2 regions of the Kitasatospora sp. NPDC056731 genome follow, and region 1 is predicted to be linked to the other one. Evidence: riboswitches for the same ligand, from Rfam matches in the RefSeq annotation. Region 1 holds a riboswitch; the other holds the start of a gene.
The links. Region 1 has a riboswitch for cobalamin ahead of AB0R04_RS26395 (CoA-acylating methylmalonate-semialdehyde dehydrogenase). Riboswitches for the same ligand answer to the same signal wherever they lie in the genome.
Positions count from the first base shown of each region.

Region 2: another riboswitch for cobalamin. It lies ahead of AB0R04_RS07540 (cobalamin biosynthesis protein); the one in region 1 lies ahead of AB0R04_RS26395 (CoA-acylating methylmalonate-semialdehyde dehydrogenase).

Region 1 is NZ_JBFBNR010000028.1:94,426-98,764, forward strand. It holds gene AB0R04_RS26390 (acyl-CoA dehydrogenase family protein) at 1-514, opposite strand, end outside; gene AB0R04_RS26395 (CoA-acylating methylmalonate-semialdehyde dehydrogenase) at 522-2,021, opposite strand; cobalamin riboswitch at 2,239-2,430, opposite strand; gene AB0R04_RS26400 (BlaI/MecI/CopY family transcriptional regulator) at 2,696-3,130, shown strand; gene AB0R04_RS26405 (M56 family metallopeptidase) at 3,121-4,068, shown strand; gene AB0R04_RS26410 (MarR family winged helix-turn-helix transcriptional regulator) at 4,268-4,339, shown strand, end outside.
Region 2 is NZ_JBFBNR010000005.1:205,755-210,093, reverse strand. It holds gene AB0R04_RS07550 (hypothetical protein) at 1-332, opposite strand, end outside; gene AB0R04_RS07545 (alpha/beta hydrolase) at 678-1,790, opposite strand; cobalamin riboswitch at 2,098-2,230, shown strand; gene AB0R04_RS07540 (cobalamin biosynthesis protein) at 2,338-3,306, shown strand; gene AB0R04_RS07535 (cobyric acid synthase) at 3,303-4,339, shown strand, end outside.

The DNA.
Region 1 (4,339 bases):
CGCCGGTGCGGGCCATCACCAGGTAGACCTGGGAGACCCCTGCGCCCGAGATGAACTGCTTGACGCCGTCGAGGACCCAGTGCGCCCCGTCCCGGCGGGCTCGGGTGGTCAGTGCCGCCGCGTCCGAGCCCGCGCCGGGCTCGGTGAGGCAGTAGCTGGCGGGGGTCGCCATGGCGCTGAGGCCCGGCAGCCACCGGGCGCGCTGGGCGTCGTCGCCGTAGCGGTCGATCATCCAGGCGACCATGTTGTGGATGGACAGGTAGGCGGCGATGGACGGGCAGCCGGTGGCCAGCGCCTCGAACACGAGGACGCCGTCGGCGCGGGTGAGCCCGGAGCCGCCGGACTCCTCGCGGACGTAGACACCGGCCAGGCCGACGTCCGCCGCCTTGCGCAGCACGTCCACCGGGAAGTGCTTGGCCTGGTCCCACGCGACCGCGTTCGGCGCCAGGTGTTCGCGGGCGAAGGCCCGGGTGGTCGCCGCGATGGCGAGCTGGTCCTCTGTGAGGTCGTGCACGGCGCCCTCAGCCCATCGTCGGGATGGTGAAGCTCGCGCCCTCCTTGACCCCGGAGGGCCAGCGCGAGGTGACGGTGCGGGTGCGAGTGTAGAAGCGGATCGAGTCCGGCCCGTGCTGGTTGAGGTCGCCGAACCCGGAGCGCTTCCAGCCGCCGAAGGTGTGGTACGCGACCGGCACGGGGATCGGCACGTTGACGCCGACCATGCCGGTGTTCACCCGGCGGGCGAAGTCCCGTGCCGTGTCGCCGTCCCGGGTGTAGATGGCCACGCCGTTGCCGAACTCGTGCTCGCCGGGCAGGCGCAGCGCCTCCTCGTAGTCGGCGGCGCGGAGCACGGTCAGGACGGGGCCGAAGATCTCCTCCCGGTAGATCCGCATGTCGGGCGTGACGCGGTCGAACAGCGAGGCGCCGAGGAAGTAGCCGTCCTCGTGCCCCTCCAGCCGGAAGTCCCGCCCGTCGACGACGAGTTCGGCGCCCTCCTCGACCCCGAGGTCCAGGTAGCCGCGGACCCGCTCCAGCGCGTCGGCGCCGACCAGCGGGCCGAAGTCCGCCGCCGGGTCGTCCGAGCGCCCGACCTTCAGCGCGGCGATCCGCTCGACCAGTTTGGCCACCAGGGCGTCGGCGGTCTCCTCCCCCACCGGGACGGCCACCGAGATCGCCATGCAGCGCTCGCCGGCCGAGCCGTAGCCGGCGCCGATCAGCGCGTCCGCGGCCTGGTCGAGGTCGGCGTCCGGCATCACGACCAGGTGGTTCTTGGCGCCGCCGAAGCACTGCGCCCGCTTCCCGTGCGCGGCGGCGGTGGCGTACACGTACTGGGCGATCGGCGTGGAGCCGACGAACCCGACCGCCTGCACCCGAGTGTCCTCCAGCAGGGTGTCCACGGCCTCCTTGCCGCCGTTGACCACGTTCAGCACGCCCGGCGGCAGCCCGGCCTCCAGGAACAGCTCGGCCAGGCGCAGCGGCACCGAGGGGTCGCGCTCCGAGGGCTTGAGGACGAAGGCGTTGCCGCAGGCGATGGCGGGTGCGGCCTTCCAGAGCGGGATCATCGCGGGGAAGTTGAACGGCGTGATGCCCGCGACCACGCCGAGCGGCTGGCGCATCGAGTACACGTCGATGCCGGTGCCCGCGTTGTCGCTGAACTCGCCCTTCAGCAGGTGCGGGATGCCGGCGGCAAACTCCACGACCTCCAGGCCGCGTTGGATGTCCCCGTGGGCATCGGCCACGGTCTTGCCGTGCTCGGCGGACAGCAGCCGGGCCAGCTCCTCCTTCTCCTGCTCGACGAGTTGGAGGAAGCGCAGCAGGACGCGGGCGCGCCGCTGCGGGTTCCACGCGGCCCATGCGGGCTGGGCCTGCGCGGCATCGGCGATCACCGCCTCGACCTCGGCCCGGCTCGCCAGCGGCACCCGGGCCTGCACCCGGCCGGTGTTGGGGTCGTACACGTCGCCGAAGCGACCGGAGGTGCCGGCGGTGGGCTTGCCGGCGACGAAGTGGGTCAGTTCTCGGACCATCGGGTTCCTTCTCTCGACAGGGGTGGGGAGAGGAGGAGGATCGGAGGCCGCCGCCGGTCGGCGGGCACACGGTGGTGCGCCCCGCGACACGGGCGTACGGCGGCAGAACGGAACGTCAGGGCGTCGGGGCCCCGGCGGCCGTGGGCACGGGACAACCAGGAGCAGCAGTGGAGCGGGAGCAGCCCGGAGTCATGCGTGTCGTCTCCATCCTCGTGGAAAACACGGAAACACCCGCGGCCGGTATCCTGACTCCCGGATCACCGCACGCCCCCAGGCCTTCCCGGCTGGCTGCCAGTGGCCTTCGTCTGCGAGGACGAACTCCCCGGTCACAGTGGCGGGACCGTGCCGGACTCACACCGGCTTCCCTGACACCGCGGACCTGCCGTCGACCATATAGTTGGACGTCCTAGTAAGTCCAGAGGCCCGCACGCGCGTTGCGCCATCGGCTTTCCACCGCGCCGAGCGGCACGTGACCGGACGGTGTCCGCGATCAGGCACCCGGCAGCGCGGGGCCACGAGCCCGTAAAGTTAGCTGAGGCACACCTAAGCAACACAGGCCGAGCCCATCTTCGCCATACCGGCGCGGGCGGGCCTCGGCCGCCGACCGCTGTCGGCGCCGGAGGCGTGCCGGCCGGGAGTGTGCCTTCCGGGAGTGTCGGGACAGGGAGAACGATGTGAGGGTCGGTCGGGACGCCAGGCGTCCGCACGGGGAGCTGGTCGCGGACGTGCTGGCGGTGTTGTGGGCGGCCGGCGAGCCGCTGACCGCCCAGCAGGTCAAGGAGGCGCTGGACCACGGGCTGGCCCGCACCACCGTGACGACGATCCTCACCCGCCTGCACGAGAAGGGGACCCTGGTCCGCAGCCGCCCCGCGCGGTCCTTCGCCTACGCCCCGGTGGAGGACGCCGCCGGACTGGCGGCCGGGCGCATGCGCCGGGAGTTGGAGAAGGAACCGCAGCGGGACCTCGTGCTGAAGCGGTTCGTCTCCTCCCTGTCCGAGGACGACGAGGACGTCCTGCGCCGCCTGCTCCTCGATGCCCAGACCGAGGCCGCGACCACGACCGCGACGAACTCCGGCAGGCCCGGGCCCGAGGACGACGCATGGGCCTGATCCTGACGATCGTCGCCCTGGCTCTGCTGCTCCCCTGGGCCGCGGCGCCCGCCGCACGCCGCTTGGCCCTGCTGCTCCCTCCGCGCGAGGCCTCGCTCGCGCTCACGGGCGCGGCCGTCCTGCTGGCGGGCGGCACCGTCGCGGCACTCGCCGGGCTGTTCCACGTCCCGTTCCTGGCAGGCCTGGAGCACCTGCCGCTGTCCGGCGTCGTCGCCCGGTGGCCGGCCGTGGTGCCGGTGTCCTGCGCTGCCGGGGCCGCGCTGGCCGTCCAGGCCGTACGGCTGACGCTGCGGTGGCGCGGGCACCGCGTGCTCCTCGCCCGTGCCTGGGGCCTGACCGCTGACGCGACGAGCGACGGCGACCTGCTCGTGGTCGCGGGCAAGGACGCCGAGGCCTTCGCCCTGCCCGGCCACCGGGGGCGCCCCGGCCGCGTCGTCGTCTCGGCCGGCATGCTGAGCGCGCTGGGCCCGGCGGAGCGCGCGGTGCTCCTCGCCCACGAGCGCGCCCACCTGCGCGGGCGCCACCACCTGCTGTCCGCCGCCGTCGACCTCGCCGCCGCCGTACACCCGGCGTTGGCCCGGCTGCGGGCCGACCTCGACTACCACCTGGAACGCTGGGCCGACGAGCAGGCCGCCGCCGCGGTCGCCGACCGGCGCACCGCCGCGACCGCCATCGCCCGGGCGGCCCTGGCCGGATCGCCGTCCGCCCGCCGAACCGCCGGGCCCCTGCTGTCCGTGAACACCGGCCCCGTGCCCCAGCGCGTCCAGGCCCTCCTGGGCCCCGCGCCCGCCCGCCCGACCGGCCGCAGGGCGCGGGCCGCCGTCGCCCTGGTCGCCGCCGTCACGGTCGCGGCCCTGCTCAGCGCGGCCTTGGCCTACGGGCTGCACGAGTACGTCGAGTACGCGGCCCGGACCTTGAGGGCTCACGGCACGGTCTGACGACATCGATGTAGACCAACCGTGCGGGTCCGGGTATGGTGAGGCTCGGCTTACCCGTGCGGGCCTTGGCGCAGCCGCCCGCCCTCCGGCGATCAGCGGCCGCGTTCACTCCGGCCTCCGGGCTCGGCATCCCCGCGCGGGTGCCGCCACCATGGCCCCGGCCCGAGAACACGGCGGCCACCGGACGATGGGACCTGGCGTGTACGACGGGAGGACGGGCTCGACGAGCCCCTTCGAACAGACCGTCTACCTCCTGTCGACGGCCGGCAGG
Region 2 (4,339 bases), on a different contig from region 1:
TCCACCAGGCCGACCAGCAGTGCCTGCCCCCACGCCTTGGCGGCGGCGCCGACCGTCATGGCCAGCGCCCGACCCGCCGCACGGGCGTCGTCGGGCAGCAGCTCGCCCCGCTTGTCGACCTCTTCCAGGTCTCCCGCCCAGCGGGCGATCCGGACGGCGTCCACCAGCATCCGGCGGGCCAGCGGCGCCAGCTCGGCCGGCGCGGGGAAGCCCTCCGGTACGGGAACCCTCCCCCGACCGGGCGCCGCAGCGGGCCCTCGTCGGCGGGGTACCCCGGCCCCGCCCGGCTTGCCGGCGGCGGGCCGGTGGGCCGTACCGGGGAGACGGGTCACCGTCGCACCAGTACCGATCGTCGGAGGGAGCGGGGCATCACGGTCGCGCGGATTCCGAGACGTCACGTCGAGCAGTCTTCCCCTTGTACCGGCCTTCTGTCACATCCGGTTGGCTGTACGGACGGGCGGCCGTCGACGGCGCCTCCCCAAGATCGGGCAACAATCGGGCAACAGAGGCAAACCGCCTGGCCGGAAACAGGTGGCGGGGGCATGCCATCCCGGCTCAACCCTTGCGGCGGCGGTCGCGCTACCCGCCCGACCGGTCACACTCCGTGGCTGACGGGTGAGGTCCGGGTTTCGTACAGAGGCCCTGTCGGTGTGACTTCTCGTGCGGGGGGGCTGGGTTCAGAGAAGGGGGGTGAGCCAGCGGCGGAGGAGTTCGGTGTAGTGGGTGGGGGCGGAGTTCCAGAGGGTGGTGTGGTCGGCGCCCGGGAAAGGCCGGAGGCTGACCACGCCGGGGCGGGCGGCGGCGAGGCGCTCGGCGGCGCGGAACGGGGCGACCTGATCGTCGGGGCTGTGCAGGAGGAGGGTGGGGACGCGCAGGTCGGCACCCTCGGCGATGCGGCTGAAGTCGGCGAGGTCGACGCCGGTGCGGCCCTCGGCCGCGAGGGCGCCGAGCTCGGCGGCGGCGCCGGTGTAGCCGGCCCGGGCGGCGCCGCGGCGGGCGGTGGCGGGCAGGTCGAGGACCGGCGAGTCCAGGACGAGACCGCTGATGGCATGGGCCCAGGCGGAGCGGGAGGCCGTCTGGAGGGCCATGGTGGCGCCGAGGGACCAGCCGTACAGGATGACCCGGCCGGCGCCGCTGTCGAGGGCGAGCCGGACCGCCGACTCGACGTCGCGCCACTCGGTCTCGCCGAAGTGGCCGAGCCCGTCCGGCGAGGCGGGGGCGCCCTGGTCGCCCCGGTAGGTGACGGCGAGGGCGGGCAGGGCGAGGCGGTCGAGCACGGGGAGGACCGGGAGGGTCTGCTGCCGGTCGGCGCCGGGGCCGTGGACGAGGATCACCCAGGTGCCGCGTTTGCCGTCGAGGCGCCAGGCGGGGAGGGCGCCGAGTTCGCCGTCGGCGGCGGTGTCGGTGAAGGGGAGGCCGAGCGCCTCCGTGGGGTCGCCGAGGTGGACGCGGGGGGTGAAGCGGACCTCGGTGCCGGGAGTGAGGGTGCCCCGGTCGGCGCGGACGAGGCGGCGGGTGACACCGTTCTCGTCGCTGTGCAGGACGTCCTCGACGACGGCGTGGCCGTGGTCGTCCCACTCCACGGCCCAGCGGCCGGGGCGCAGGCTCTCGGGGCGGCGGTTGAAGGTGATCCGGCCCGCGGCGAGGCTCCGCACCAGGACGGGGCCCGACTCCCGGACGGCGCTCGCCGGGTGGACCAGCCGTTCGGAGGCCCGACGGCCGATCACCAGGACGGCGGCCCCGGCGCCGACGACGGCGGCCGCCACGACGGCCGCGGTTCCCCAACGCATATCGCTCCCCGCTCTGCTGGTCTTGGCTGGTCTTGGACCGGACGGTGTCCGGGCGGTGTCCGGGCGCTGCTCGGACGGTGTTCGGGCACCAGTTCACCGGGGGGCCGCGCGGGCGGCCACCGGGCTGGGCCGTCCGGGTCACGGCGGGGCGTCGGGCGGGGCGGGCCTCGGGCGGGCGGGGCGTCGGGCGGGGCGGGCGAGAACGGCACCGGCGACGGGGCTCCGAGGTGTGACCAACCCCTCCGTGACCTCGGTTGACTCCCGGTTCGGCCGCGTGATGGGATCCTGGGGCCAAACGGAGGCATGCAGAGGAAGCCGGTGCGAGTCCGGCGCGGTCCCGCCACTGTCACCGGGGAGCACGCTCGGAACATTGCCACGGCGGACCGTCAGAAGCCGCTGGAAGGCCCGGGGGTGCGTCCGACCCGGAAGCCAGGAGACTCTCGCCCCCGGTACGTCGATCCAGGGCGCGGACCCTGAGTGAGGACACGCACGCGATGCAGGCTGCCCCGACCCGCCGGACCCCACGCGGCCTTCCGCCGAACCCGCCGTGCGCCCGCTGACCCGCGCCGCCGCGTTCGCGCTCGGCGCCGCCGCGGGCTTCGCCGCGGACGCCCGCTTCGCCGACCCCCGGCGCGGCCACCCGGTGGCCGTGTTCGGCGGCGCGGCGACCCGGCTGGAGCGGCGGGTGTGGCAGGACGACCGGGTGGCCGGCGCCGGGTACACGGCGCTGTGCGTGGGCGCGGTCGCGGCCGGCGCGGTGGCCCTGGACCGTACGGTGGGCCGGCGTCCGCTGGGCCGGGCCGCGCTGGCGGCCGCCGCTACCTGGACGGTGCTGGGCGGCACCTCGCTGACCCGGGAGGCGCGCACCATCGGCCGGTCGCTGGCCACGGGCGACCTGACGGCCGCGCGGGAACGGCTGCCGCACCTGTGCGGGCGGGATCCGAGCACGCTGGACGGGCCGCAGATCGCCCGCGCGGTGGTCGAGTCGGTCGCCGAGAACACGGCGGACGCCGTGGTGAACGCGCTGGTCTGGGGCACGCTGGCGGGCACGCCGGGGCTGCTGGCGTTCCGCGCGGTGAACACGCTGGACGCGATGGTCGGCCACCGCTCGCCGCGGTACGCCCGGTTCGGCTGGGCCTCGGCCCGGCTGGACGACGTGGCGGGCTGGCCGGGCGCCCGGCTGACGGCGCTGCTCACGGTGGCCGCCGCGCCGCAGCCGAAAACGGCCTGGCGGGTCTGGCGGCGGGACGGTTCGGCGCACCCGAGCCCGAACGCGGGCCAGGCGGAGGCGGCCTTCGCGGGCGCGGTGGGCGTCCGGCTGGGCGGGACCCTCCAGTACGGGGAGCGGGTGGAGCACCGGCCGGTGCTGGGCGCGGAGTTGCGCCCGGTGACGGTGGACGACATCGAGCGGGCCTGCGTGCTCTCCCGGCGGGTGGGCGCGCTGGCCCTGGGTACGACGGTCGCGGGGCACGTCGCGCTGCGCTTGCTGATGACACGGTGGAGGGGAAGGGCATGAGCAACGCACTGCTGGTCGCCGGGACGACCTCGGACGCGGGCAAGAGCGTGGTGACCGCGGGCATCTGCCGCTGGCTGGCCCGGCAGGGGGTGCGGGTCGCGCCGTTCAAGGCGCAGAACATGTCGCTGAACTCCTTCGTCACCGCCGACGGCGCCGAGATCGGCCGGGCGCAGGCGATGCAGGCGCAGGCGGCCCGGGTGGAGCCGGAGGCGGCGATGAACCCGGTGCTGCTGAAGCCGGGCGCGGACGGCCGCAGCCAGGTGGTGCTGCTGGGCCGGCCGGTCGCCGAGGTGGGCGCGCTGGACTACCGCGAGCGCAAGCCCGTCCTGCTGGAACGGTCGCTGGAGTGCCTGGCGGATCTGCGCCGCCGCTACGAGGTGGTGGTCTGCGAGGGCGCCGGTTCGCCCGCCGAGATCAACCTGCGGGACCGGGACATCGCCAACATGGGCCTGGCGACGGCCGCCGGGCTGCCGGTGGTGGTGGTCGGGGACATCGACCGCGGCGGCGTCTTCGCGGCGATGTACGGGACGCTGGCGCTGCTGTCGGCGCAGGACCAGCGGCACGTGGCGGGCTGGTTCGTCAACAAGTTCCGCGGCGACGCGCGGCTGCTGGCGCCCGGCCTGGAGATGCTGCACGGGCTGACCGGCCGTCCGGTGCTCGGCACCCTGCCGATGCTGCCGGGCCTGTGGCTGGACGCCGAGGACTCGCTGGACCTGTCCACGGTGGTGGACCGGGTCGACGGCCGCGGCCCGCTCGGGGCGGACGTGCTGCGGGTGGCCGTGGTGCGCTTCCCCCGGCTGTCGAACTTCACCGACCTGGACGCGCTGGCGCAGGAGCCCGGCGTGCTGGTGCGCTGGGTGACCCGGCCGGAGGAACTGGCCGACGCCGACCTGGTGGTGCTGCCCGGCACCCGGGCCACCGTGGCCGACCTGGCCTGGCTGCGCGAACGCGGCCTGGAGCCGGCGCTGAAGGCGCGGACGGCGGCCGGGCTGCCGGTCCTCGGGGTGTGCGGCGGCTACCAGATGCTGGCGCG